3 regions of the Ancylobacter sp. FA202 genome follow, and region 3 is predicted to be linked to each of the others. Evidence: predicted binding sites of a transcription regulator. Region 3 holds the regulator's gene; each other region holds the start of a gene.
What was found. Region 3 encodes HrcA, which represses chaperone genes, less so after heat shock. Its sites were predicted from a motif close to GTTAGCACTCNCNNNNNGNGAGTGCTAAC; they were not measured.

Region 1 (3,272 bases), 3.1 Mb from region 3:
TATAAAGGCCTATACCGATCAGCCCGGACCGCCCGCTTCGCGCCATGGCGACTCTCCCCACCTCATTCCGTTAAGGAATAGGTGGAGGCAACGCAGTCTGTCCAGCATCCGCTAAGGACTTGCGAAGCCTCACTCTTCCGGCGGTTTCAGAACACCGCCAGCGCACCCTGGAACAGCAGCCAGCTGAGCAGGCCCATGACGCCGAAGCTGACCAGCGTCGCCACCACGCCGGCGAGAATGAACACGCCGTCGCGCTCGACCAGACCGAGGCCGAGAATCACCACCGCGATGCCGGGCGGCAGATTGCCGAAGATCGGGATCGGCAGTAGCAGCAGCAGGCCGAGCACCACCACCAGCCCGCCCAGCACGAAGCGGGCGGAGGGCGAGGAAAAATAGGGCAGGCGCGGGCGGGAATAGCCCTCGAAGCGGCGGATCAGCTTGAGCGAGCCGTTAACGATCTTCTCCAACAGCGCGCGCGAGATGGTGCGGTTGGCCAGCCAGCGCGGCAGCCACAATTCGTCGCGCCCCACCACCATCTGCCCGCCGACAAGACAGAGCAGGATGCCACAGATGACCGGCAGGCCGGGCGGCATCGGCAGGCAGTTCGGCAGGCCGAGCAGCAGGATGGACAGGCCGAAGGCGCGGTTGCGCAGCGCATGCACGATTTCGCCCACGCCGATGCGTTCCGCCGAATGGGCGGTGACGATCGCCGAGAGCAATTCCGACGTGCGCGGAGAACGATGATCCACCGGCGTGACCAGCTGCCTGACTTTCCTCGGGCGCCGGACCGGCCCCCGTTCCCGCGCTCATAGCACGTCGCGCGCGGCAAGAAGAGGGCAGCAGGCGCAAAACACAGGCAAGGCGGCAAGTCTCAGTTCAGCCGGAACTCCCCGTCCACCCGGCGCAGTTCGGCCGGGCCGATCAGCCGCGAATGCGCCACCAGCACCGAATGCAGCGGGCCTTCCAGCTCGCGCTTCCAGAAGGCGAGGAAGTGGTTCAGCTCCGGGAAATGCGGGCAGAGATCGTAATGCTGCCAGAGAAAGGTCTGCAGGATTCCCGGATGATCGGGCATCCGGTAGAGGATCTGGGCCGTGGTGAGGCCATAGCCCTCCAGCTGCCGGCGGAAATCCGGCGACACGCGCCCGCCGGTACCCGCGCCCTCCCCCGTGGCCTGCAGCGACCGCCCACCACGCGACGACACCCCATGATCGGTCATGTGGAACCTCCTTTCGTGACGATAAGAGAGTGTGCAGCCGCTGCCGGCGCGCGGCAAGGTTAAAAATGATAATACCTGTTCAATATCAATGCACTAGCAGCATACGCGACGGAGTGCTGACAGGAAGGGGGTATTTGCGTTGGCACTCTCTCATCGCGACTGCCAGTTTTTTGCCGCCCGCACCTTGCGCCCCCTATCCCCGGCGCCTAGATGTCGCACGGCACCGCGAGATACCCCCAGACCATCCGGTTGGGCGGGCGCGGTGCGGGATCAAACGATCGTTCACGATTGGAGAGAGCCGATGAAGTTCCGTCCCCTGCATGACCGGGTCGTGGTCAAGCGTATTGATGCGGAAGAGAAGACCGCGGGCGGCATCATCATTCCCGACACTGCCAAGGAAAAGCCCTCGCAGGGCGAAGTCGTCGCTGTTGGCCCCGGCGCCCGCGACGAAGCCGGCAAGCTGGTGCCGCTCGATGTGGCGGCCGGCGACCGGGTGCTGTTCGGCAAGTGGTCGGGCACCGAGGTCAAGCTCGACGGCGTCGACTACCTCATCATGAAGGAGTCCGACATCCTGGGCGTCCTGGAAGGCGCTTCTGCGTCCAAGAAGGCCGCCTGAGCCAGCCGCTCACGCTGCTCGCAACGCATCACCGGAGTAAGAGATCATGTCTGCCAAGGAAGTTAAGTTCGCTGGCGACGCGCGCGAGAAGATGCTGCGCGGCGTCGACATTCTCGCCAATGCCGTCAAGGTCACGCTCGGTCCCAAGGGCCGCAACGTCGTGATCGAGAAGAGCTTCGGCGCTCCCCGCATCACCAAGGACGGCGTCACCGTCGCCAAGGAAATCGAGCTCGAGGACAAGTTCGAGAACATGGGCGCGCAGATGGTGCGCGAAGTGGCCTCGAAGTCCAACGACCTCGCCGGCGACGGCACCACCACCGCCACCGTGCTGGCCCAGGCCATCGTGAAGGAAGGCGCCAAGTCGGTCGCCGCCGGCATGAACCCGATGGACCTCAAGCGCGGCATCGACCTCGCGGTCGAGGCCATCGTCGCTGATCTCAAGAAGAACGCCCGCAAGGTGACGTCCAACGCCGAGATCGCCCAGGTCGGCACCATCTCCGCCAATGGCGACGCCGAAATCGGCAAGTACCTCGCCGAGGCGATGCAGAAGGTCGGCAACGAGGGTGTCATCACCGTCGAGGAAGCCAAGACCGCCGAGACCGAGCTCGACGTGGTGGAGGGCATGCAGTTCGACCGCGGCTACCTCTCGCCCTACTTCATCACCAACGCCGAAAAGATGCGCGTTGAGTTCGAGGACCCCTACATCCTCATCCACGAGAAGAAGCTCTCGGGCCTGCAGGAACTGCTGCCGGTGCTGGAAGCCGTGGTGCAGACCTCCAAGCCGCTGCTGATCATCGCCGAGGACATCGAGGGCGAGGCGCTCGCCACCCTCGTCGTCAACAAGCTGCGTGGCGGCCTCAAGGTCGCGGCCGTCAAGGCGCCCGGCTTCGGTGATCGCCGCAAGGCCATGCTGCAGGATATCGCCATCCTGACCGGCGGCACCGCCATCTCCGACGATCTCGGCATCAAGCTCGACACCGTGACGCTCGCCATGCTCGGCCGCGCCAAGAAGGTCGTGCTCGAGAAGGAGAACACCACGATCGTCGACGGCGCCGGCTCGAAGAAGGACATCGAGGACCGCGTGTCGCAGATCAAGGCGCAGATCGAGGAGACCACCTCGGACTACGACCGCGAGAAGCTGCAGGAGCGTCTGGCCAAGCTCGCCGGCGGCGTCGCGGTGATCCGCGTCGGCGGCGCGACCGAAGTCGAAGTGAAGGAAAAGAAGGACCGCGTTGACGACGCGCTGCACGCGACCCGCGCGGCCGTGGAAGAAGGCGTGCTGCCGGGCGGCGGCGTCGCCCTGCTGCGTGCCATGAAGGCGCTGGACGCCGTCGTCACCGCCAATCCCGACCAGAAGACCGGCGTCGACATCGTCCGCAAGGCGGTGCAGTACCCGGCGCGCCAGATCGCCAACAATGCCGGCGAAGACGGCTCGCTGAT
Region 2 (3,272 bases), 1.4 Mb from region 3:
CCCGAGCTGCGCGCCATCGCTGAGCAGGGCGTGGGGCAGGCGCGCGCGGCGATCGACGGTTTCCTCACAGCCGCGCACAAGGCGCTCGACGATGCCAGCCGAAAGGTCGATGCGGCGCATGGCAATGCCCGCGACATGGGCCGCACCACGCTGGATTTCGCCGAAGCCAACATCGCCGCCGGGTTCGATTTCGCCTCGCGCCTCGCCAAGGCGACGACGGTGGACGAGTGGACGCGGCTGCACGCCGACTATGTGAAGGAACAGGCCGCCCGCCTCACCGAGCAGGCGAAGGCGATCGGCCAGCATGCCAGCGCGGCCTCGCCCTTCGCCAAGGGCGACAGCTGAGCGCGACATGAGGCGACGCCGCCAACGGCGTCGCTAAAAAAAGTTGAAAAAATTTGCAGCTTCGGGCGGTTTGTGCATTGCAATATCATGTTGCAGTGCACAATTATAGGGAGCCAGACGAGGCAGAGGGTCGGGTTACACTCTGACAGCGCCTTTGCCGGTCAGGGCGCGACCGCCAGCGCGGAGCGGTCGCCGCCATCCTGAATCCGCCGCGATTGCGAGGAGAAAACCCATGGTTGACGCTACCCCCATCACCCCGTCCCCGAAAAAGGCCGCCAAGGCCGCCACCTCGGCTTTCGAGGCTGCCATGCCCAAGTTCGAGATGCCGAAGTTCGACATGTCGGCCGGCGTGGAAGTGCCCGCCGTCGTGCGTGAAATGGCCGAGAAGAGCGTGCAGAACGCGCGCGACACCTATGAGAAGTTCAAGGCCAACGCCGAAGAGACCACCGACCTGCTCGAAGACACCTACAGCACCGCCTCGCGCGGCCTGACCGAGTACAACACGGTGGCCCTCGAGTCGCTGCGCACCAATGTGAACGCCGCCTTCGACTATATGGGCGCGCTGTTCGGCGCCAAGAGCGTCTCGGAAGCGGTGGAGCTTTCCACCGGCCATATGCGCAAGCAGTTCGACGTGCTCTCGTCCCAGGCCAAGGAACTCTCGACCCTGGCCCAGAAGGTCGCCGCCGACACCGCCGAGCCGATCAAGGCCTCGGTCGAGAAGACCATCAAGAAGTCGGCCTGATCGCCGCTTCTTCTGCTATCAAACACCCGGTTCGCGCCCTGCGCGGGCCGGGTTTTTTGATGCCCCGCGCGTGCCCGCGCCGCATGACGCGATATGACAGCCGAAGGCCGTCCGGCCCGCTTGACTCACTCGGGCACCGTTCCTATCTCCGCTGGAAGTTTGGCACTCGCCTCTGAAGAGTGCTAGTAAGCTCCATACCCAGCGCCACGACGGCGCGCGATAGGAAGACCGAGGATCTACCGATGGCCAAGCTGAAGTTCCGCCCCCTGCATGACCGCATCGTGGTGAAGCGCCTCGACGCCGAAGAAAAGACGGCGGGCGGCATCATCATCCCCGACAGCGCCAAGGAAAAGCCCTCGCAGGGCGAAGTGCTCTCCGTTGGCCCCGGCGCCCGCGACGAGGCCGGCAAGCTGGTCCCGCTCGACGTCAAGGCTGGCGACAAGGTGCTGTTCGGCAAGTGGTCGGGCACCGAAGTGAAGATCGACGGTCAGGACCTCCTGATCATGAAGGAATCGGACGTCATGGGCATCGTCGGCTGAGCCGACCTTATCCTTCCCCGACATTCTGAATTTCAGGAGTAGGCCACATGGCTGCCAAAGACGTTAAATTTGCCGGCGATGCCCGCGAACGGATGCTGCGCGGCGTCGACATTCTCGCCAATGCGGTGAAGGTCACGCTCGGCCCCAAGGGCCGCAACGTCGTGATCGAGAAGAGCTTCGGCGCTCCCCGCATCACCAAGGACGGCGTCACCGTCGCCAAGGAAATCGAGCTCGAGGACAAGTTCGAGAATCTCGGCGCCCAGCTGGTGCGTGAAGTCGCTTCCAAGACCAACGACCTCGCCGGCGACGGCACCACCACCGCCACCGTGCTCGCCCAGTCCATCGTCCGTGAAGGCGCCAAGTTCGTCGCCGCCGGCATGAACCCGATGGACCTGAAGCGCGGCGTCGACCTCGCGGTCGCCGAGGCGATCAAGGATATCGAGAAGCGCGCCAAGAAGGTGAAGAACACCGACGAAGTCGCGCAGGTCGGCACCATCTCCGCCAATGGCGATGCCTCGATCGGCGAGATGATCGCCGGTGCGATGCAGCGCGTCGGCAACGAGGGCGTGATCACCGTCGAGGAAGCCAAGACCGCCGAGACCGAGCTCGACGTGGTTGAGGGCATGCAGTTCGACCGTGGCTATCTCTCGCCCTACTTCATCACCAATGCCGAGAAGATGACGGTGGATCTCGAAGATCCCTACATGCTCATCTTCGACAAGAAGCTTTCCGGCCTGCAGGCGATCCTGCCCGTGCTCGAAGCCGTGGTGCAGTCCGGCAAGCCGCTGCTGATCGTCGCCGAGGATGTCGAGGGCGAGGCCCTGGCCACGCTCGTCGTCAACAAGCTGCGCGGCGGCCTGAAGGTCGCGGCCGTCAAGGCTCCGGGCTTCGGCGATCGCCGCAAGGCCATGCTGGAAGACATCGCCATCCTCACCGGTGGCCAGGTGATCTCCGAAGAGCTCGGCATCAAGCTGGAGAGCGTCAATCTCACCATGCTCGGCCGCGCCAAGAAGGTGATCATCGAGAAGGAAAAGACCACCGTCATCGATGGCGCCGGCAAGAAGAAGGACATCGAGGGCCGGGTCGCGCAGATCAAGGCGCAGATCGAGGAAACCACCTCGGACTACGACCGCGAGAAGCTGCAGGAGCGTCTGGCCAAGCTCGCCGGCGGCGTCGCGGTGATCCGCGTCGGCGGCGCGACCGAGGTTGAGGTCAAGGAAAAGAAGGACCGCGTCGACGACGCGCTCAACGCCACCCGCGCGGCCGTGCAGGAAGGCATCGTCCCCGGCGGCGGCATCGCCCTTCTGCGCGCCAAGAAGGCCGTGGAGAAGCTGACCTCCGACAACCCGGACATCCAGGCCGGCATCAAGATCGTGCTGCGCGCGCTTGAGGCCCCGATCCGCCAGATCGCCGAGAATTCCGGCGTCGAGGGCTCGATCGTGGTCGGCAAGGTGCTGGAATCGAAGGACCCGAACTTCGGCTTCAACGCCCAGACCGAGCAGTTCGTCGACATGATCGCCTCCGGCATCGTCGACCCGGCCAAGGTCGTGCGCACCGCCCTGCAGGACGCGGCCTCGGTCGCCGGCCTGCTGATCACCACCGAAGCGATGATCGCCGATGCGCCCAAGCGCGACGGCGGCGCCCCC
Region 3 (3,272 bases):
GAGCTTTTCGAGATCGACCACGGCGCGCAGCGAGCGGCCGATCAGGCGCTGGATTTCCTGGGTGCGGCCGGAAGGCTTGCCGGCCGTCACCTCGCGGCGGGTGCGCTCATGGGTGGCGCGCGGCAGCATGCCATATTCCGCCGTCACCCAGCCGCGCCCCTGCCCCTTCAGCCAGGGCGGCAGGCGCTCTTCCAGCGTGGCGGCGACCAGCACATGGGTCTCGCCGAACTTCACCAGGCATGAGCCCTCGGCATGGCGCAGCACGCCGCGCTCGAAGCTCACGGCACGCATCTCGTCGGGAAGGCGGCGGGAAGGGCGCATGCGGCGGGTCTCCTGATCGGCGGGCGGCGGGGCAGTTTAGCCCAGCCCTGTGGCCGGACCTTGTAAGGGTGGCGCGGGCCCGGTGCAATCGCCGGGCGCGGAGTCTTGACCCGGCGCCGGGCGGCACGCGACCGCGCCCGCTTGTACATGGGCGGCGAATACCGAGATAATAGCCACCCCTGAACGGGTAGACGACACAAGGGACCAACGCGGCGATGCCCCTCGACCCATTTCTGGCGGCCACCGCGCCTTCGCTGGCGCGGCTCGACGAGCGTTCGCGCGAGATCTTCCGGCAGATCGTCGAAACCTATCTCGCCACCGGCGAGCCGGCGGGGTCGCGCAACATCTCCCGCCTCATTCCGATGACCCTGTCGCCGGCCTCGGTGCGCAATGTGATGGCGGACCTTGAGGCCGCCGGCCTCATCTTCGCGCCGCATACCAGCGCCGGCCGGCTGCCGACCGAGCGCGGGCTGCGCTTCTTTGTCGATGCGCTGCTGGAAATCGGCGATGTCTCGGAGGATGAGCGCAACTCGATCGAGACGCAGGTGCGCGCCGCCGCCCGCGCCCAGACGGTGGACGGGGTGCTGGCCGAGGCCTCCAACCTGCTCTCCGGCCTGTCGCGCGGCGCCGGCGTCGTCACGACAGGCAAGACCGATGTGCGCCTGAAACATATCGAATTCGTGCCCCTCGACGCCACCCGGGCGCTGCTGATCCTCGTCTCCGACGATGGCGAGGTGGAAAACCGCCTGGTGCCGCTGCCCAAGGGCCTGCCGCCCTCGGCGCTGGTGGAGGCGACCAATTTCCTGTCCTCGCTGACGCGCGGGCGCACCCTGACCGAGCTGCGGGCCGAGGTGGAGCGCACGCTCGCCGCCCGCCGCGCCGAGCTCGACGAAGTGACGGCGCGGGTGGTGGAAAGCGGCATGGCCAGCTGGTCCGGCGGGGAGAAGGCCGACCGGAGGCTGATCGTGCGCGGGCAGACGCGGCTGCTGCAGGATCTGCGCGCGATCGAGGATCTGGAGCGGGTGCGCCTGTTGTTCGACGATCTCGACGCCAAGCAGGAGGTGGTCGACCTGCTCGGCCGGGCCGAGGACGCGCAGGGCCTGCGCATCTTCATCGGCTCGGAGAACAAGCTGTTCTCGCTCTCGGGCTCCTCCACCATCGTCGCGCCCTATCGCGACGGGCAGGGAAGGGTGGTCGGCGTGCTCGGGGTGATCGGCCCGACACGGCTCAACTATGCCCGCATCGTGCCGATGGTCGACTTCACCGCCCGCGTCGTCAGCCGCGTTCTCGGCGGGCCAGGCTCCGACGCGGCTTGATTTTTGCGCCGTCCAACCCGATATGGCGGGCGTCCGGGTGGCCCACCGCCCGGGCAAATCCATTCTTCGACGAGGTATTCATGAGCGACGAGAACCGCACTCCGGCTGACCAGCCCGACATGGCCGATCAGACTGTCGACGCCGAGAACGGCGCTGCGGGCGCGCCGGACGATCTCGCCGCCGCCTTCGCCGCCGAGAAGGAGCGGCTGGAGGCCGAGATCGTCGCGCTCAAGGACAAGTTCCTGCGCGCCTTCGCCGAGGCCGACAATGTGCGCCGCCGCGCCGAGCGCGAAGTGGCGGACGCCAAGATCTATGGCATCACCGGCTTCGCCCGCGACGTGCTCACCGTGGCGGATGATTTCGAGCGCGCGCTGGGCGCCATCGACGCCGAGGCCCGCGCCAAGGCCGAGGGCACGCTGAAGACCCTGCTGGAGGGCATCGACCTCACCGGCCGCGCCCTGATTCAGGCGCTGACCAAGCATGGCGTGGCGCGGATCGAGGCGGAAGGCGCCAAGTTCGACCCGAACATGCATCAGGCGATGTTCGAGGTGCCCAATGCCGAGGTGCCGTCCGGCACCGTCGTGCAGGTCATCCAGCCCGGCTACAAGCTCGGCGAGCGCGTGCTGCGCCCGGCCCTTGTCGGTGTGTCCAAGGGCGGCCCCAAGGCGCCGCCGGCGGAAGCCCCGGCCGCCGAGGGCTGAGAGCCCGACCGTAAAAGGGCCCTTGCGAGGGCCCTTTTTTGTTGCCGCGCCGAAGCTCAGCGCAGGGCGACCCCGTCGCGCAGGGCCCGCATGGCGCCGTAATCGGCGTCGAAATTCTCCGTCGGCGCGACGCCGACCATGCGCAGATAGCCGGTGCGGCCGAAGCTCAGCCATTGCGCCACCTTCACCGGCTGGCCGGTCTGCTGGTCCACCGCATTGGCGATCAGCTCGAAGCCGGGCTGGCCGCCGACGCGCAGCGGGCCGCCGCGCTCGACGCGCAGTTCCTTGATGCCGGGCACGCTGGTGATCGCCCGCTTGGCCGCGGCCTCGCGCTCTTCCTCGCGGATTTCGCCGGGGCCGACGGCGACGATGAAGAAGGACTGGGTCTGCGGCCCGCCTTTATCTGCCGCGCCGGCCGCGCCGGTTTCCGGCTTGGTGAGCAGCACGGCGCTGGAGCCGATCACCTTCATCACCTTGTAGCCCTCGGTCTCGGCGACGGTGAAGGGCAGCTTGGCCAGCATCTCCTCGGTGCTGGGCGGGGCGCGGAAGACCACGGTCTTGAGCGCTTCCTCAACCTTGGCGTCGGGGTAGCGGGCGGCGGAAGCCTCGGGGAACTGCACCGTCACCATGCCGGTCTGCTCCTTGGCGCCGGCGATCAGGATCCACTTCTTCAGCGCCCCGGCGCCGACGGTCTGGAAGCCCTTCAGCAGCACGGCCGGCACGCCGTCGGCCAGCGTCACGTCGCGGCGCTGTTCCACCGTCACGCCCTGCTTCTGCAGTTCCTCCGGCGCGAAATTCGAGGTGATCTCGGCGAAGGCGGGCTTGGGCATCTCGAGAACGAGGATCGAGGCGCTGGCGGCGCGGTCCTGGAAGCCGGGCACGCCCGGCACCGGCACCATGCCCTCCGGCGGCACCATGCCGATCGTGCCGTCAT

Region 1: the regulator HrcA is predicted to act here: its motif matches at 1,355-1,383, upstream of groES (co-chaperone GroES).
Region 2: the regulator HrcA is predicted to act here: its motif matches at 1,246-1,274, upstream of groES (co-chaperone GroES).

The regions. Positions count from the first base shown of each region.
Region 1 covers NZ_KB904818.1:4,967,169-4,970,440, forward strand. Annotated here, with positions in the region: gene A3M1_RS0123115 (omptin family outer membrane protease) at 1-46, opposite strand, end outside; gene A3M1_RS0123120 (exopolysaccharide biosynthesis protein) at 147-749, opposite strand; gene A3M1_RS0123125 (usg protein) at 872-1,216, opposite strand; gene groES (co-chaperone GroES) at 1,518-1,832, shown strand; gene groL (chaperonin GroEL) at 1,879-3,272, shown strand, end outside.
Region 2 covers NZ_KB904818.1:3,297,255-3,300,526, forward strand. Annotated here, with positions in the region: gene A3M1_RS0114955 (phasin family protein) at 1-345, shown strand, start outside; gene A3M1_RS0114960 (phasin) at 578-1,087, shown strand; gene groES (co-chaperone GroES) at 1,330-1,626, shown strand; gene groL (chaperonin GroEL) at 1,674-3,272, shown strand, end outside.
Region 3 covers NZ_KB904818.1:1,869,425-1,872,696, reverse strand. Annotated here, with positions in the region: gene rph (ribonuclease PH) at 1-321, opposite strand, end outside; gene hrcA (heat-inducible transcriptional repressor HrcA) at 537-1,637, shown strand; gene grpE (nucleotide exchange factor GrpE) at 1,718-2,338, shown strand; gene A3M1_RS0108470 (hypothetical protein) at 2,395-3,272, opposite strand, start outside.